DNA from 3 places in the Fictibacillus sp. NRS-1165 genome. Region 2 is predicted to be linked to each of the others. Evidence: riboswitches for the same ligand, from Rfam matches in the RefSeq annotation. Region 2 holds a riboswitch; each other region holds the start of a gene.
What was found. Region 2 has a riboswitch for lysine ahead of lysA (diaminopimelate decarboxylase). Riboswitches for the same ligand answer to the same signal wherever they lie in the genome.
Positions count from the first base shown of each region.

Region 1: it holds a riboswitch for lysine, as region 2 does, so the genes downstream of both, ABHN01_RS18180 (aspartate kinase) here and lysA (diaminopimelate decarboxylase) in region 2, are expected to answer to the same signal.
Region 3: it holds a riboswitch for lysine, as region 2 does, so the genes downstream of both, ABHN01_RS19315 (amino acid permease) here and lysA (diaminopimelate decarboxylase) in region 2, are expected to answer to the same signal.

Region 1 is NZ_JBDPNU010000043.1:35,622-39,957, forward strand. Features, by position in the region: gene bioB (biotin synthase BioB) at 1-698, shown strand, start outside; gene ABHN01_RS18180 (aspartate kinase) at 751-1,986, opposite strand; lysine riboswitch at 2,174-2,362, opposite strand; gene uvrC (excinuclease ABC subunit UvrC) at 2,437-4,158, opposite strand; gene trxA (thioredoxin) at 4,336-4,336, opposite strand, start outside.
Region 2 is NZ_JBDPNU010000025.1:274,743-279,078, forward strand. Features, by position in the region: gene spoVAE (stage V sporulation protein AE) at 1-126, shown strand, start outside; gene ABHN01_RS12120 (stage V sporulation protein AE) at 132-731, shown strand; gene ABHN01_RS12125 (spore germination protein) at 691-2,172, shown strand; lysine riboswitch at 2,242-2,420, shown strand; gene lysA (diaminopimelate decarboxylase) at 2,527-3,852, shown strand; gene ABHN01_RS12135 (peptidylprolyl isomerase) at 3,935-4,336, shown strand, end outside.
Region 3 is NZ_JBDPNU010000045.1:31,004-35,339, reverse strand. Features, by position in the region: gene ABHN01_RS19315 (amino acid permease) at 1-1,259, opposite strand, end outside; lysine riboswitch at 1,352-1,542, opposite strand; gene ABHN01_RS19310 (DEAD/DEAH box helicase) at 1,806-3,251, shown strand; gene ABHN01_RS19305 (LysE family transporter) at 3,347-3,934, opposite strand; gene ABHN01_RS19300 (helix-turn-helix domain-containing protein) at 4,046-4,336, shown strand, end outside.

The DNA.
Region 1 (4,336 bases), on a different contig from region 2:
AGGCATACAAACAAAACGTCAGAACTTATTGCATTGTGGCAAGCGGAAGAGGGCCGCTCAACCGTGACTTAAACACGGTCATAGAAGCGGTAAAGGAGATCAAATCCAGCTATAACATGAAAATATGTGCATGTCTTGGCATCCTAAATGACAAGCAGGCACAATCTCTAAAAGAGGCTGGGGTCGAACGGTATAATCATAATATCAACACTTCCGCTGACCACCACAGCCAAATCACGAGCTCGCATACATATGAAGACCGAGTCTCCACTCTTGAAAAGGTAAAAGAGGCAGGCATCTCACCCTGTTCCGGGGTCATCGTCGGAATGGGCGAAAGCCACGGTGACATCATTAAGATGGCAAAAGCCTTGAAAGAGATTGATGCAGACTCTATCCCGGTCAATTTTTTGCATGCCATTCCTGGCACTCCATTGGAGCATCTGGATGAGCTGAACCCTCGTTATTGTCTAAAGGTGCTCGCATTATTCCGGTTTATTAATCCAACAAAGGAGATCAGAATATCAGGCGGCAGAGAAGTGAATCTCCGAAGCCTGCAGCCACTTGGCCTTTATGCGGCCAACTCTATTTTTGTCGGCGACTATCTGACGACCGGAGGACAGGAAACAACGGCAGACCACCAAATCCTTGAGGATCTCGGATTTGAAATCGATTTCTTAAACGAGACGGTACAGATTTGATCGTGCAGTTGAAAATAAAAAAATCCGGGCACTTTAAGCCCGGATTTTCTTATTATAATTGCTGAACTGGCTGCCGTGCGTCCAATTCAAAGACGTCGTGCAGTGTTTCAATCGCTTTAATCATATCCTGCTGGTCCACAACTGTTGAAACTTTGATTTCTGACGTGCTGACCATTTTTATCATAATCTGATGATCGGATAAAGCTTTAAACATTTGTGCAGCTACTCCTGGATTAGAGATCATCCCGGAACCTACGATAGATACTTTCGCTAGTCCGTCTTCATGCACGATCGAACCGAACTGAAGCGAACTCTTATTCCTTTCAAGCAGCTCGATCGTTTCATCCAAAATGGCCGTTTCAATTGAAAACGAAATATTTGTTCTCTCCTGCGGGTTTACACTTTGAATGATAATATCCACATTCACACCGTTCTCTGCAAGTAAGGAGAAAACCGATGACAGCGTGTTTAAACCATTCGGAAGATCTTCAATTGTAATTTTTGTTACGTTCCCTTCAAAAGCCAGGCCTCTTACTACTAAATTATTTTCCATTGATGCTTCCTCCTCCACGAGTGTCCCATTTTCTTCCTCTGTACTCGAACGGACTTCCAGCCTTACCCCATAATTTTTTGCGAATTCAACCGCTCTTGGGTGAAGCACCCCTGCACCAAGATTGGCCATCTCAAGCATCTCATCATAGGAGATGGCAGGCAGTTTTCTCGCATGTTTTACCACCCGAGGGTCTGTTGTAAATACGCCCGTTACATCGGTATAAATCTCGCACTTATCGGCACGAAGGGCAGCTGCAAGGGCAACTGCCGTTGTATCTGAACCTCCACGCCCAAGTGTTGCAATATTTTTTGAACCAGTTACTCCTTGAAAACCGGCAACAACCGCAATTTTTCCATCTGCAAGCATTTCTTGAATTCTCTTCGTGTCGATGTTTAAGATGCGTGCATTTCCGTGAACATTCTCTGTTTCAATGCCTGCCTGCCAGCCTGTCAAAGACTCCGCTTCATATCCGGCTTCCTGCAGAGCCATCGCCAGTAATGAAACGGTGACCTGCTCTCCCGTTGTCAGAAGCATGTCCATTTCTCGCTTGGAAGGCCTTGCGGTTATTTCACCTGCCAGGCGTACAAGTTCATCGGTTGTTTTCCCCATCGCCGAGACAACGGCTGCTACTTGATTCCCCTCGTTTACCGCATGAATGATCCGCTTAGCCGCATTTCTTATTTTATCCGGTGTGCCTACACTCGTTCCACCAAATTTTTGAATGATTAAAGCCACGATGTCCATCCTCTCTCATCATTGAATATAATTTATTGCCTCGATCTAAAAGGCACCCAGATATGGCCAGCCTGATTTGGCTTCCACTACGCAACAAACTGATAAATAAAAATAAAAAAGCAGCAATAAGGAAAAGACCTTATTGCTGCTTGGTATAAGCAACAGTAAGCCAGCTTGTTTTCCCCTCTTGTGAGATAGTCCTCCACACACCCTCCGGGCAAGAATGTGTGACAGCTCTGCATTTATTCAATGCAGGTCCAGCCGTAAGAAACAGGAGCTTCTTAAAGCTTCGGCAAAAATCCCCTTTCCGCTACCATCATAAGAGCTCCTTCTCTTCAGATAGCATACTATTGGTTTTTGCTCCTCTACCATCACTTCAAAACTGAAGTATGGCGCTCTATTAAAATTTGTTTTTAAGTTTAGCAAAGGATTTCTGAAAAATCAATACCTTTATGAAGGTTCCTTTTGAAGAGCCTGAATAATTTCCTCCGCAACATTCAAAGGGATGCCTGCTGCCTGAAAATCCTCCAGGCTGGCCTCTCTCATTTTTTTAATGGAACCGAACTTCTTCAGCAGCAATTTTTTCCTTTTTTCTCCGACTCCAGGAATGTTATCAAGACTAGATTGAAACATGCCTTTTGCCCTGACCTGGCGATGAAATGAAATCGCGAATCGATGGACTTCATCCTGTATGCGCTGCAGCAGATAAAATTCTTGGCTGTTCCTTTGCAGCGGAATGATTTCAGGAGGGTCCCCCATCAAAAGCTGTGACGTCCGATGCTTTTCGTCCTTAGCCAGTCCGCCGACTGGTATCGCAAGGTTCAGCTCATTCTCCAGAACATCCTGAGCAGCTGCGATCTGTCCTTTTCCCCCATCGATAATGATGAGATCTGGCAGCTGTCCGTTCTCTTTTAAGATTCGGGAATAGCGCCTGCGAACCACCTCTTTCATCGAGGCGTAGTCATCAGGACCGGTTACTGTTTTAATCTTATACTTCCGATATTCTTTTTTGTTCGGTTTCCCGTCTTCAAAGACGATCATGGCAGATACTGGATTCGTTCCATGAATATTGGAGTTATCAAAAGCTTCGATACGGTAAGGAGCAGGAATATTTAATTGCAGCCCCAGATTTTCAACCGCTTTTATCGTACGCTCCTCATCACGCTCAATAAGAGCAAATTTTTCATTCAGCGCGAGCTGAGCATTCTTTGTAGCCAGTTCAACAAACTCTTTCTTTTGTCCCCTCTTCGGCTGAATCACTTTTATGCCGAGGAGTTCTTTGATCAATTGGCCGTCCGCCTCAGGAGGCAGCAATAGCTCCCGAGGCAGAATGTGATTTTTTTGAAGATAAAACTGTCCAATAAACGATAAGAAATCTTCAATAGCCTCTCCATAAAAAGGAAAAAGAGAAACATCACGTTCGATCAGTTTGCCTTGGCGGATAAAGAAAACCTGAACACACATCCAGCCTTTATCGTAATAAAAACCAAAGACATCTTTGTCTACCATGTCTGATGTCATCATTTTCTGCTTCTGCATCACCGCATCAATATGCTGTATCTGATCCCTAAGTTCCTTCGCCCGCTCAAAATTCAAGGCTTCTGATGCAGCAAGCATTTTCTCAGTAAGCTCCTCCTTCACCTCAGGGAAGCCTCCGTTCAGGAATTTAACGATTTCCTCTACCATCTTCCTGTTCTGTTCTTCTGTAATATCATAAACACACGGGCCTAGACACTGGCCGATATGATAATAAAGGCAGACTTTGTTGGGCATATGATCGCACTTGCGGAGCGGATACAGCCGATCCAGCAGCTTTTTCGTCTCTTGCGCTGCGAATGCATTAACAAACGGGCCGAAATATTTCCCCTTGTCCTTTCTGATCTTTCTCGTATACAGGAGGCGGGGCTGCTCTTCGGCTGTAATTTTTAAGTACGGGTACGTTTTATCATCTTTAAGCATGACATTAAATTTAGGATCATACTTTTTAATCAAATTCATTTCAAGAAGGAGAGCTTCTAGCTCTGAGGAGGTTATGATGTATTCAAAATCAGTAATATTCGCGACCAAACGCTGTGTTTTCCCGTCGTGTGAACCAGTAAAGTAGGATCTAACACGGTTCTTTAACACTTTTGCTTTTCCTACATAAATGACTTTTCCGAATTGGTCTTTCATCAAGTAACAGCCAGGCTGATCCGGAAGCACAGCCAGCTTCTCTCTTAAGGTATCCACGTTGTCTCTCCCCTCCTTTTTCTATGTAACATCATAGCATGATATCCTAATTTTTGCAGTTGAAATACAAAGCAATAAAAAAAGACCGGCATCAGCTGCCAGCCTTGGTTATAGACACAAT
Region 2 (4,336 bases):
GCATCTTCAGAAGATCATGGCTTTATCGGGATCGCCATGGGAATCTTTGAACTGACGTCTGCCGGGATCTCTTCTGCTATTCTATTCGGTTTTTTGGTCGCTTTAATCTTTAAGCCTAAGGGGTGAAAACAGTGGGAAAAAAGCGTGTCATCCTCATTACAGACGGAGATTTATATGCTCTGCGGGCAGTAGAGCATGTAGCCAGAAAAATAGGTGGACGCTGTATTTCCCAGTCCTGGGGGAACCCTTCAAAAATTAGCGGGCACCAGCTTGTCAAAATGATCCTGCAGACACCGTACGATCCCGTCCTCGTCATGTTCGATGATTGCGGGTTTCGCGGGGAGGGCCCGGGAGAGCTCGCAATGAGAATCGTGTGCAGCCATCCGGACATCGAAGTGCTTGGTGCGATAGCCGTCGCATCCAAAACCCGTTATTCGGAATGGACCAAAGTCCATTTTTCCATCGACCGTTATGGGGCCTTTACTGAATACGGAATCGACAAGAGCGGGCTTCCTGATATTGAGACAGGAAGAATCAACGGAGACACGGTGTATATTCTTGACGAATTAAACCTCCCGATGGTCATCGGGATCGGTGATATCGGAAAGATGGCCGGCCATGACGCGGTCGAAAAAGGAGCCCCGATCACAAGTCTGGCGGTGGCGACCATTTTAGAAAGGAGCGGTTATCATGCAGGGATCGAAAGAACAGCAGAAGACACCAATCAGTAAAAAAATCCAAGAAAACGAACATCAGCTGAAAAAACGGCTGGGAATCGGAATCAGCTTTGATGTGGGTGTCAGAAAACTGTACGTAATGAAGAAAGAAGTTCAGATCTATTACTGTACAGGTTTATGCGACAGCCTATTTATTATTGAGATCATGAGAGAGCTCATGGATATGGACCATGGGCATCGTGCGCCCTCCAATGTAAAAGAGGTACTTCATAACCATCTGTCTCACCAGCAGGTGGAACTGACCGATAATTTGGAGATCGCTATTGACCGCATGCTTTCTGGATTGATTTCGGTCTTTCTTGAAGGGGAGGACCAAGCGTTCATCGTGGACGTACGTAGCTATCCTGGCAGACAGCCGGAAGAACCGGACGTTGAAAAGGTCGTCCGCGGCTCCCGTGATGGATACACGGAAAATATCATCATCAATACGGCCCTTACCCGAAGGCGGATCAGGGATGAACGGCTGCGGCATGAAATCATGCAGGTCGGCGAGCGGTCCAAGACCGACATCTGCATCTGCTATATTGAAGACATCGCCGATCCGGGGCTCGTCGACCTCGTAAAACAAGAATTGCAGAGCATTAACATCGATGGCATCCCAATGGCGGATAAGACGATCGAAGAGTTTCTTCTCAAGCAGGGCTGGGATCCCTTTCCCCTCGTCCGTTATACGGAGAGGCCGGATGTAGCTGCTCAGCATCTCATGGAAGGGCATGTTCTGATTATTACAGATACAAGCCCATCGGTCATCATTACGCCGACCACTTACTTCCATCATATTCAGCATGCAGAGGAGTTCAGGCAGACCCCTATGGTAGGGGCCTTTCTCCGGTGGGTACGATTCACGGGGATCGTCGCTTCGCTGCTGCTTCTGCCGCTATGGTATCTCTACGCCACTCAGGATGGACTTCTGCCCCCCAACATAGACTTTATCGGCCCGAACAAGACGACGCACATCCCCTTATTCCTTCAGATCCTCTTCGCTGAGATTGGGATAGAAATACTGAGGGTAGCGGCCATCCATACACCCAGTCCGCTGTCGACGGCGATGGGATTGATAGCAGCCGTATTGATCGGCCAGATCGCGATCGATGTCGGGCTCTTCGTTCCAGAAGTAATTCTCTATGTTGCTGTGGCTGCGATTGGAGGATTCTCGACTCCAAGCTACGAGCTGAGTATAGCCAACAAGATGCTGCGTCTGCTGCTGCTCATCTTGACGGCCATCTTCCATGTTCCAGGCCTTGTAGGGGGATCTACCGTTTTAATCCTTTATCTCTGTTCGATGAAAAACCTGAACACTCCTTACTTATGGCCATTCATTCCGTTTAACGCCAAAGCGTTCCTGCAGATCGTCATCAGGATCGCCGTGCCGCTCTCAAATATCAGGCCGAGCATCGTTCATCCACAGAACAGCAAAAAACAGCCGACTTCCTGAGAAGTATTGCCGAAATAATAAATTTGTGATAAATTTGTTCATAACAATTGGATATGCCTCATTTATTGATAATGGGGTAGAGGCGCAAAGCGGATGAGTAGGATGATGGAGTGAATGGACATGAAGAAATCATTTTAAAGGCCAATTTGCCGAAGTGTGAAGATGGTCCATACATCCTCATGCTGGGTCGCTGCCGAACAGACAGCGGACTGTCACTGCAATGCACGCAGTGGAGAACTATTCCGGCAAATGGGGGTACGGTATAAGACAGTTAATGTACCTTATTACATTAGCTGTCTTTATTTTTATGTCGGAACAGAATCTCTAATGGAAAAGCAGAGGGGAGAATCTTTCATGTATTTACACGGTACAAGTTCAATCAATGATGATAACCACTTAACAATCGGCGGGGTTGACACGGTTCAGCTGGCGCATGAATATGGTACACCGCTTTACATTTATGATGTGGAGCTGATCAGACAGCGGGCGAGGTCTTTCAAGAAGGCGTTTGAGGATCAAGGGATCAAGGCACAGGTCGCATATGCAAGCAAAGCGTTTTCCTGTCTCGCGCAAGTCCAGCTGATGGATGAGGAAGGGATGAGCCTGGATGTCGTTTCAGGAGGAGAACTTTACACTGCGCTTTCGGCAGGTTTCCCTGCGGACCGGATCCATTTTCATGGAAACAACAAAAGCTATGAAGAACTGCAATACGCGCTTCAGTCGGACATCGGTTGCTTTGTCGTCGATAACTTTCATGAACTCCGCATGCTTGAAAGCTTGTGCAATCAGCACAACAAGGATACATCCATCCTGCTGAGGATCACTCCGGGAATTGAAGCACACACCCATGAGTACATTCTCACAGGACAGGAGGATTCCAAATTTGGTTTTGACCTTCAGAACGGGCAGGCGGAAGAGGCTGTTCTCGAATCGCTTGAATCGCGCCATCTGAACCTTTTGGGCGTTCATTTCCATATCGGTTCACAAATCTTTGAGACAGCGGGATTCGTGTTGGCCATTCAAAAACTCTATGGGTTTCTTCAGAACTGGGATAAAAAATATTCGTTCGTTCCTGTAGTTTTAAATCTGGGAGGCGGTTTTGGGATCCGCTACACAGAAGAAGATGAACCGCTCGAACCGAAAGAATACATCGATGCGATGATAGGGGAGATTACAAGGCTATCCGCAGCGTCTTCTCTTCCGATACCGGAGATCTGGATTGAACCCGGCCGTTCACTTGTAGGGGATGCAGGAACGACGATCTACTCGGTCGGCTCACAAAAAGAAATTCCTTCTGTTCGCCACTACGTGGCGGTGGATGGAGGCATGAGCGATAATATCCGTCCTGCACTTTATCAGGCGCAGTACGAAGCAGCGCTGGCGAACAGGGCCGGTGAAAAAGGGACGAAAAAAGTATCAATCGCTGGAAAATGCTGTGAATCAGGAGATATGCTGATCTGGGATATCGTACTGCCTGAAGCAAGGACCGGAGACTTGCTGGCCGTGTTCTGTACGGGTGCCTATGGCTATTCCATGTCCAACAATTACAATCGCATTCCGAGACCCGCAGTCGTGTTCGCGGAAAAAGGAGAAGGCCGACTCGTCGTTAGAAGAGAATCGTATGAAGACCTTTTACGCCTGGATCTTCCTTTAAAGAATGGCGTGTTTGCCGGCAATTAAGAAGTGCTAGCTGACCTCGCTGGACTCTGAGGCAAAAAAAGCATAAAATAATGGAGTATGTTGAATTCAGGAGGTTATTTCAATGAAAAAAGGTTCAATTGAATTTGAAAACGGCGAAAAAATTATGCTCGAATTTTATCCAGAAGAAGCACCTGGTACGGTCGCTAACTTTGAAAAATTAGCGAACGAAGGATTCTACAATGGTGTAACGTTCCACCGTGTCATCCCAGGCTTCGTAGCACAAGGGGGAGACCCAACAGGAACAGGTGCAGGCGGTCCTGGCTATACGATCAAATGCGAAACTGCCGGCAACACGCACAAACACGTAGCTGGTTCACTTTCTATGGCACATGCTGGAAAAGACACAGGCGGAAGCCAATTCTTTATCGTTCATGAGCCGCAGCCTCACCTAAACGGCGTGCATACTGTTTTCGGACAAGTTACTGAAGGCATGGATACTGTTTTAAGAATCAAGCAAGGCGAC
Region 3 (4,336 bases), on a different contig from region 2:
CATTTTGCCAGATAAGGCAGTTCTTTTAAGTCCCTTCCTTGGGCCACATAGGCTCTTCTGAACCGGTAATGGCTGATCGCGATTCCAAGCCAGGCGATAAACCCTGACATACCGGAAGCATTCAACAGCCAAGTGTAGACGACACCGTCGCCGAACAATGAAGCCAGAAAGGCTACCGCGCCGACTGCCGCTGTCACGATCAAGGCTGGAACCGGTACACCGCGGGAATCAAGCTTCGCAAGAAATTTAGGTGCCATTCCTTTTCGTGCCATATCCCAAAGCATACGGGTGGATGCATACATTCCGGAGTTGCCGGCTGATAGTACTGCTGTTAAAATAATCGCGTTCATAACAGAAGCCGCAAATGCAATTCCTGCTTTATCAAATACAAGTGTGAATGGACTTACAGTTATATCACTGCTTGCCAATCGGCTGTCTGTATAAGGAATGATCAAGGAGATGACCAGGATTGCCAGAACATAGAACATAAGGATGCGCCAGAACACGCTTTTGATCGCTTTTGGAATGTTCTTTTTCGGATCTTCCGTTTCTCCTGCTGCAACCCCTAACAGTTCCGTTCCCTGGAACGAGAATCCGGCAGCCATAAATACGCCGAGCGTCGTAAAGAATCCGCCGTGGAACGGTGCATCCCCGAGCGTAAAGTTTTTAAACCCGATCGTGTCTCCGCCCATAATGCCGAAGATCATCAGCGTTCCCAAGATCAAGAAGATGATAACAGCAACTACTTTTATTAAAGAGAACCAATACTCTGCTTCTCCAAACCCTTTAACGGATAAATAATTCAATAAGAACATAATGCCTAAAAACAGGGCGCTCCATATAAAAGAAGGTGTATCAGGAAACCAAAATTTCATGATTAACGTTACAGCCGCAAGCTCTGCCGCAATCGTGATGGCCCAGTTGTACCAGTAGTTCCAGCCGAGCGCAAATCCAAGAGAAGGATCCACGAATTTCGATGCATACGTGCTGAATGAGCCAGCGACCGGCATGTATGACGCCATTTCCGCAAGGCTTGTCATTAAGAAGAACACCATGATGCCAATGGCTACATAAGAGAGCAGTACCCCTCCAGGGCCTGCGGTATGAATCGAGCCTCCACTTGCAAGAAATAATCCGGTTCCGATGGTTCCCCCAAGAGAGATCATCGTTAAATGGCGGGACTTCAATCCCCTCTTCAATTCATTCGCCGTGTTTGGAGACGGCGGTCGTGCTGGTGAATTCTTTGCTGTCTTTTGCATAAAAAATACTCCTTTTCGTTTTAGGAAGGAGCGGGAAATAAAAAAGCCGCCAAGCATTGGGCGACGATTATTATTAATCCGCATCATGCCTTCCGTAAGATAGCGCATCCCACCCGCCGGTTGTTCGCGGGTGTGACAGTGCTGTTCCTGTTCGGATACAGCCCCAATTCATACTTCCAGAGTTAAGCACAAATTTCGGCAGCTTTTCTTTTCACACGGAGTCTCTGATGTTCTCTGCATCTCGTACGTCTTACTAATAAAAGCCGCGACCTCTACCTCATCGGATTGATGAGGATTTTAAATATCAAGTTAGTTAACGCTAAGAGTTATTATAAAACAGCTCCTTGTTTCCTTCAACTGTTTTTTCTTTCCATCCTAATGCGACGAAATTACCGTTGCGGACACTGGGGTGGTTTCATCTTGAAAAGGAGGCTTCCTTAAACCAATCGTTGAAAATAAAACCCGAATTTCCCATCATTTCGAGTATAATGAACTCTATTCAGGTTATGCTGATTCTGGATAATACAAAAAAATTGAGGTTACTACATGAAGGATCAAAGGTTTAATGATTATCGTATAAGCGATGAAATAAAACGAGCACTGACTGTGTTAAAATACGAAACACCGACCGAAGTTCAGACGGAAGTGATACCTTTAGCCCTGGGGAAGCAAGATCTTGTCGTGAAATCCCAAACAGGCAGCGGAAAAACGGCCGCCTTTGGTATTCCGGTATGTGAAATGCTGGAATGGGAAGAAAAGGGGCCACAGGCTTTAATCCTAACCCCTACACGTGAACTCGCTGTTCAAGTGCGGGAAGACCTTACGAATATCGGAAGGTTTAAACGGATTAAAGCGGTAGCTCTATATGGCAAGGAGCCTTTTGCGAAACAAAAAGAGGAATTGAAACAAAAAACGCATGTGGTGGTCGGTACACCGGGACGCGTTATAGATCACATCGAGCGAGAAACCCTCAGCTTGGTTCAAGTCAAGTATCTGATCATTGATGAAGCCGATGAAATGCTGAACATGGGCTTTATTGATGAAGTGAAAAGGATAATTAAACAGCTTCCTTCCAACAGAGTGACGATGGTGTTTTCTGCCACATTGCCTGACGCAGTTGAAAACCTCTGCCATCAATACATGAAGGATCCCATAAAAATTGAGATCGCTTCCGACGGAGTTACGACAGATACCATAGAGCATTCCATAATTAAAACGCAGGAAGACGCAAAGCTTTCTCTTCTGAAAGACGTGACAGTCGTTGAAAACCCAGACAGCTGCATTATTTTCTGCAATACGAAAGAGCACGTCGATACCGTATTTGCAGAACTGCATTCCGCTCAGTATTCTTGTGAAAAACTTCATGGAGGATTGGAGCAAGAAGATCGATTTGCAGTGATGGACGGCTTCAAGATAGGAAATTTCCGTTATCTGGTGGCCACCGATGTGGCAGCAAGAGGAATCGATATTGATAATGTCACCCTCGTTATCAACTATGATGTTCCTATGGAAAAAGAGAGCTATGTCCACCGGACAGGAAGAACCGGCCGTGCAGGCAAAAAAGGGCGAGCCATTACATTTGTATTGCCTTTTGAAGAAAAATACCTTAGAGCCATCGAAAGATACATCCGGTTTGAGATCGATGAGGCGGAAGCACCAACAAAACAGGAAGTCGTAAAAATGAAGCATGCTTTTGAAGAAAAGCTCAACGGACGCCGTGTGGTACGAAATAATAAAACAGCCCGCATCAATCAGGATATTACGAAGCTCCATTTCAGCGGCGGAAAAAATAAGAAGATCCGGGCAGTCGACTTTGTTGGAACGATTGCTAAAATCCCTGGAGTTTCAGCAGATGATATCGGAATCATCACCATCCAGGAAAACTGGTCTTATGTGGATATTCTCAATGGAAAGGGGTCACTTGTTATGCAAGCCATGGAAAACACCACAGTGAAAGGCAAGAAACTAAAAGTAAGCAAGGCGAAAAAATAAATCGAATCCTGATACAGAAAAAAGCAAGGCTGAGTTTTTCAGCCTTGCTTTTTTTCTATTAATGCAGATGACGATCGTTTCAATTCATTTATTTTTTATTCCAATACCACCGAAACCGCACTGTATACCAACAACAGGGCCATCACTACATTAAATGCTCTTCGGTATTTGGATAGAAAGGCTTGAAACATGGAACCAAACAGACTCCAGCTGAACGTAGAAAGAAAACCGATAAAAGCAAGAAACAATGAAAACAGCAACAAACTGATATTGGAATGATAAAAGGGAATTACAAACGTGGAAATCACCGTCAAGCCGTATAAAAGGCCTTTCGGATTAATGAATTGAAGCAGCATCCCAGCCGTAAAGCTGTTATTTCTGTCTTCTGTTTCGCTGCTTTTTGTTTTCCTTGTGCTTGTTAAAACTTTGTAAGCAAGATACAGCATATAAACCGCACCGAGGATCGTCATCGCAAACTCAATCTTTGGAATGACATTCTTTAGCCAAAGATTAAAGCAGCTGCTCAGCATGATGATGATGAAGAACCCTGCCCCTACCCCGAAACAGAATCTGAGCGTCCGCTTTAAACCGTATTGGTTGGCAAACAGCATCGCCATAATATTATTGGGACCTGGCGTGAAGCTTGTAACGAACACATACAACAAAAATGACAAGATGGACATTGTGTTTCCCCTCCGTGGTGTATGTTATAATGTCTATTATGATCACTATAACGATTTTCACTATATTGTACAGAACGGTCGTTATATTGTAAATAGGTCTGGAGGTTATTTATGGAGGAAATCCACCTGATTATAGCAAAAAATTTAAAAGCCTTTCGGGAAAGCAAAAAATTAAGCTTGGAAAAGGTTGCGGAACTCACCGGAGTAAGCAAAACCATGATCGGACAAATCGAAAGAGGAGAATCCAGCCCTACCATTACAACCATCTGGAAAATCGCCAATGGACTGAAAATCTCGTTTACTTCCCTGATCAACGAACCACAGCCGGATACGAAAGTCGTGTTACGAGGCGAAGTCCAGGCCTTAACGGAAGACCACGGAAAATACAGGGTATATCCTTAC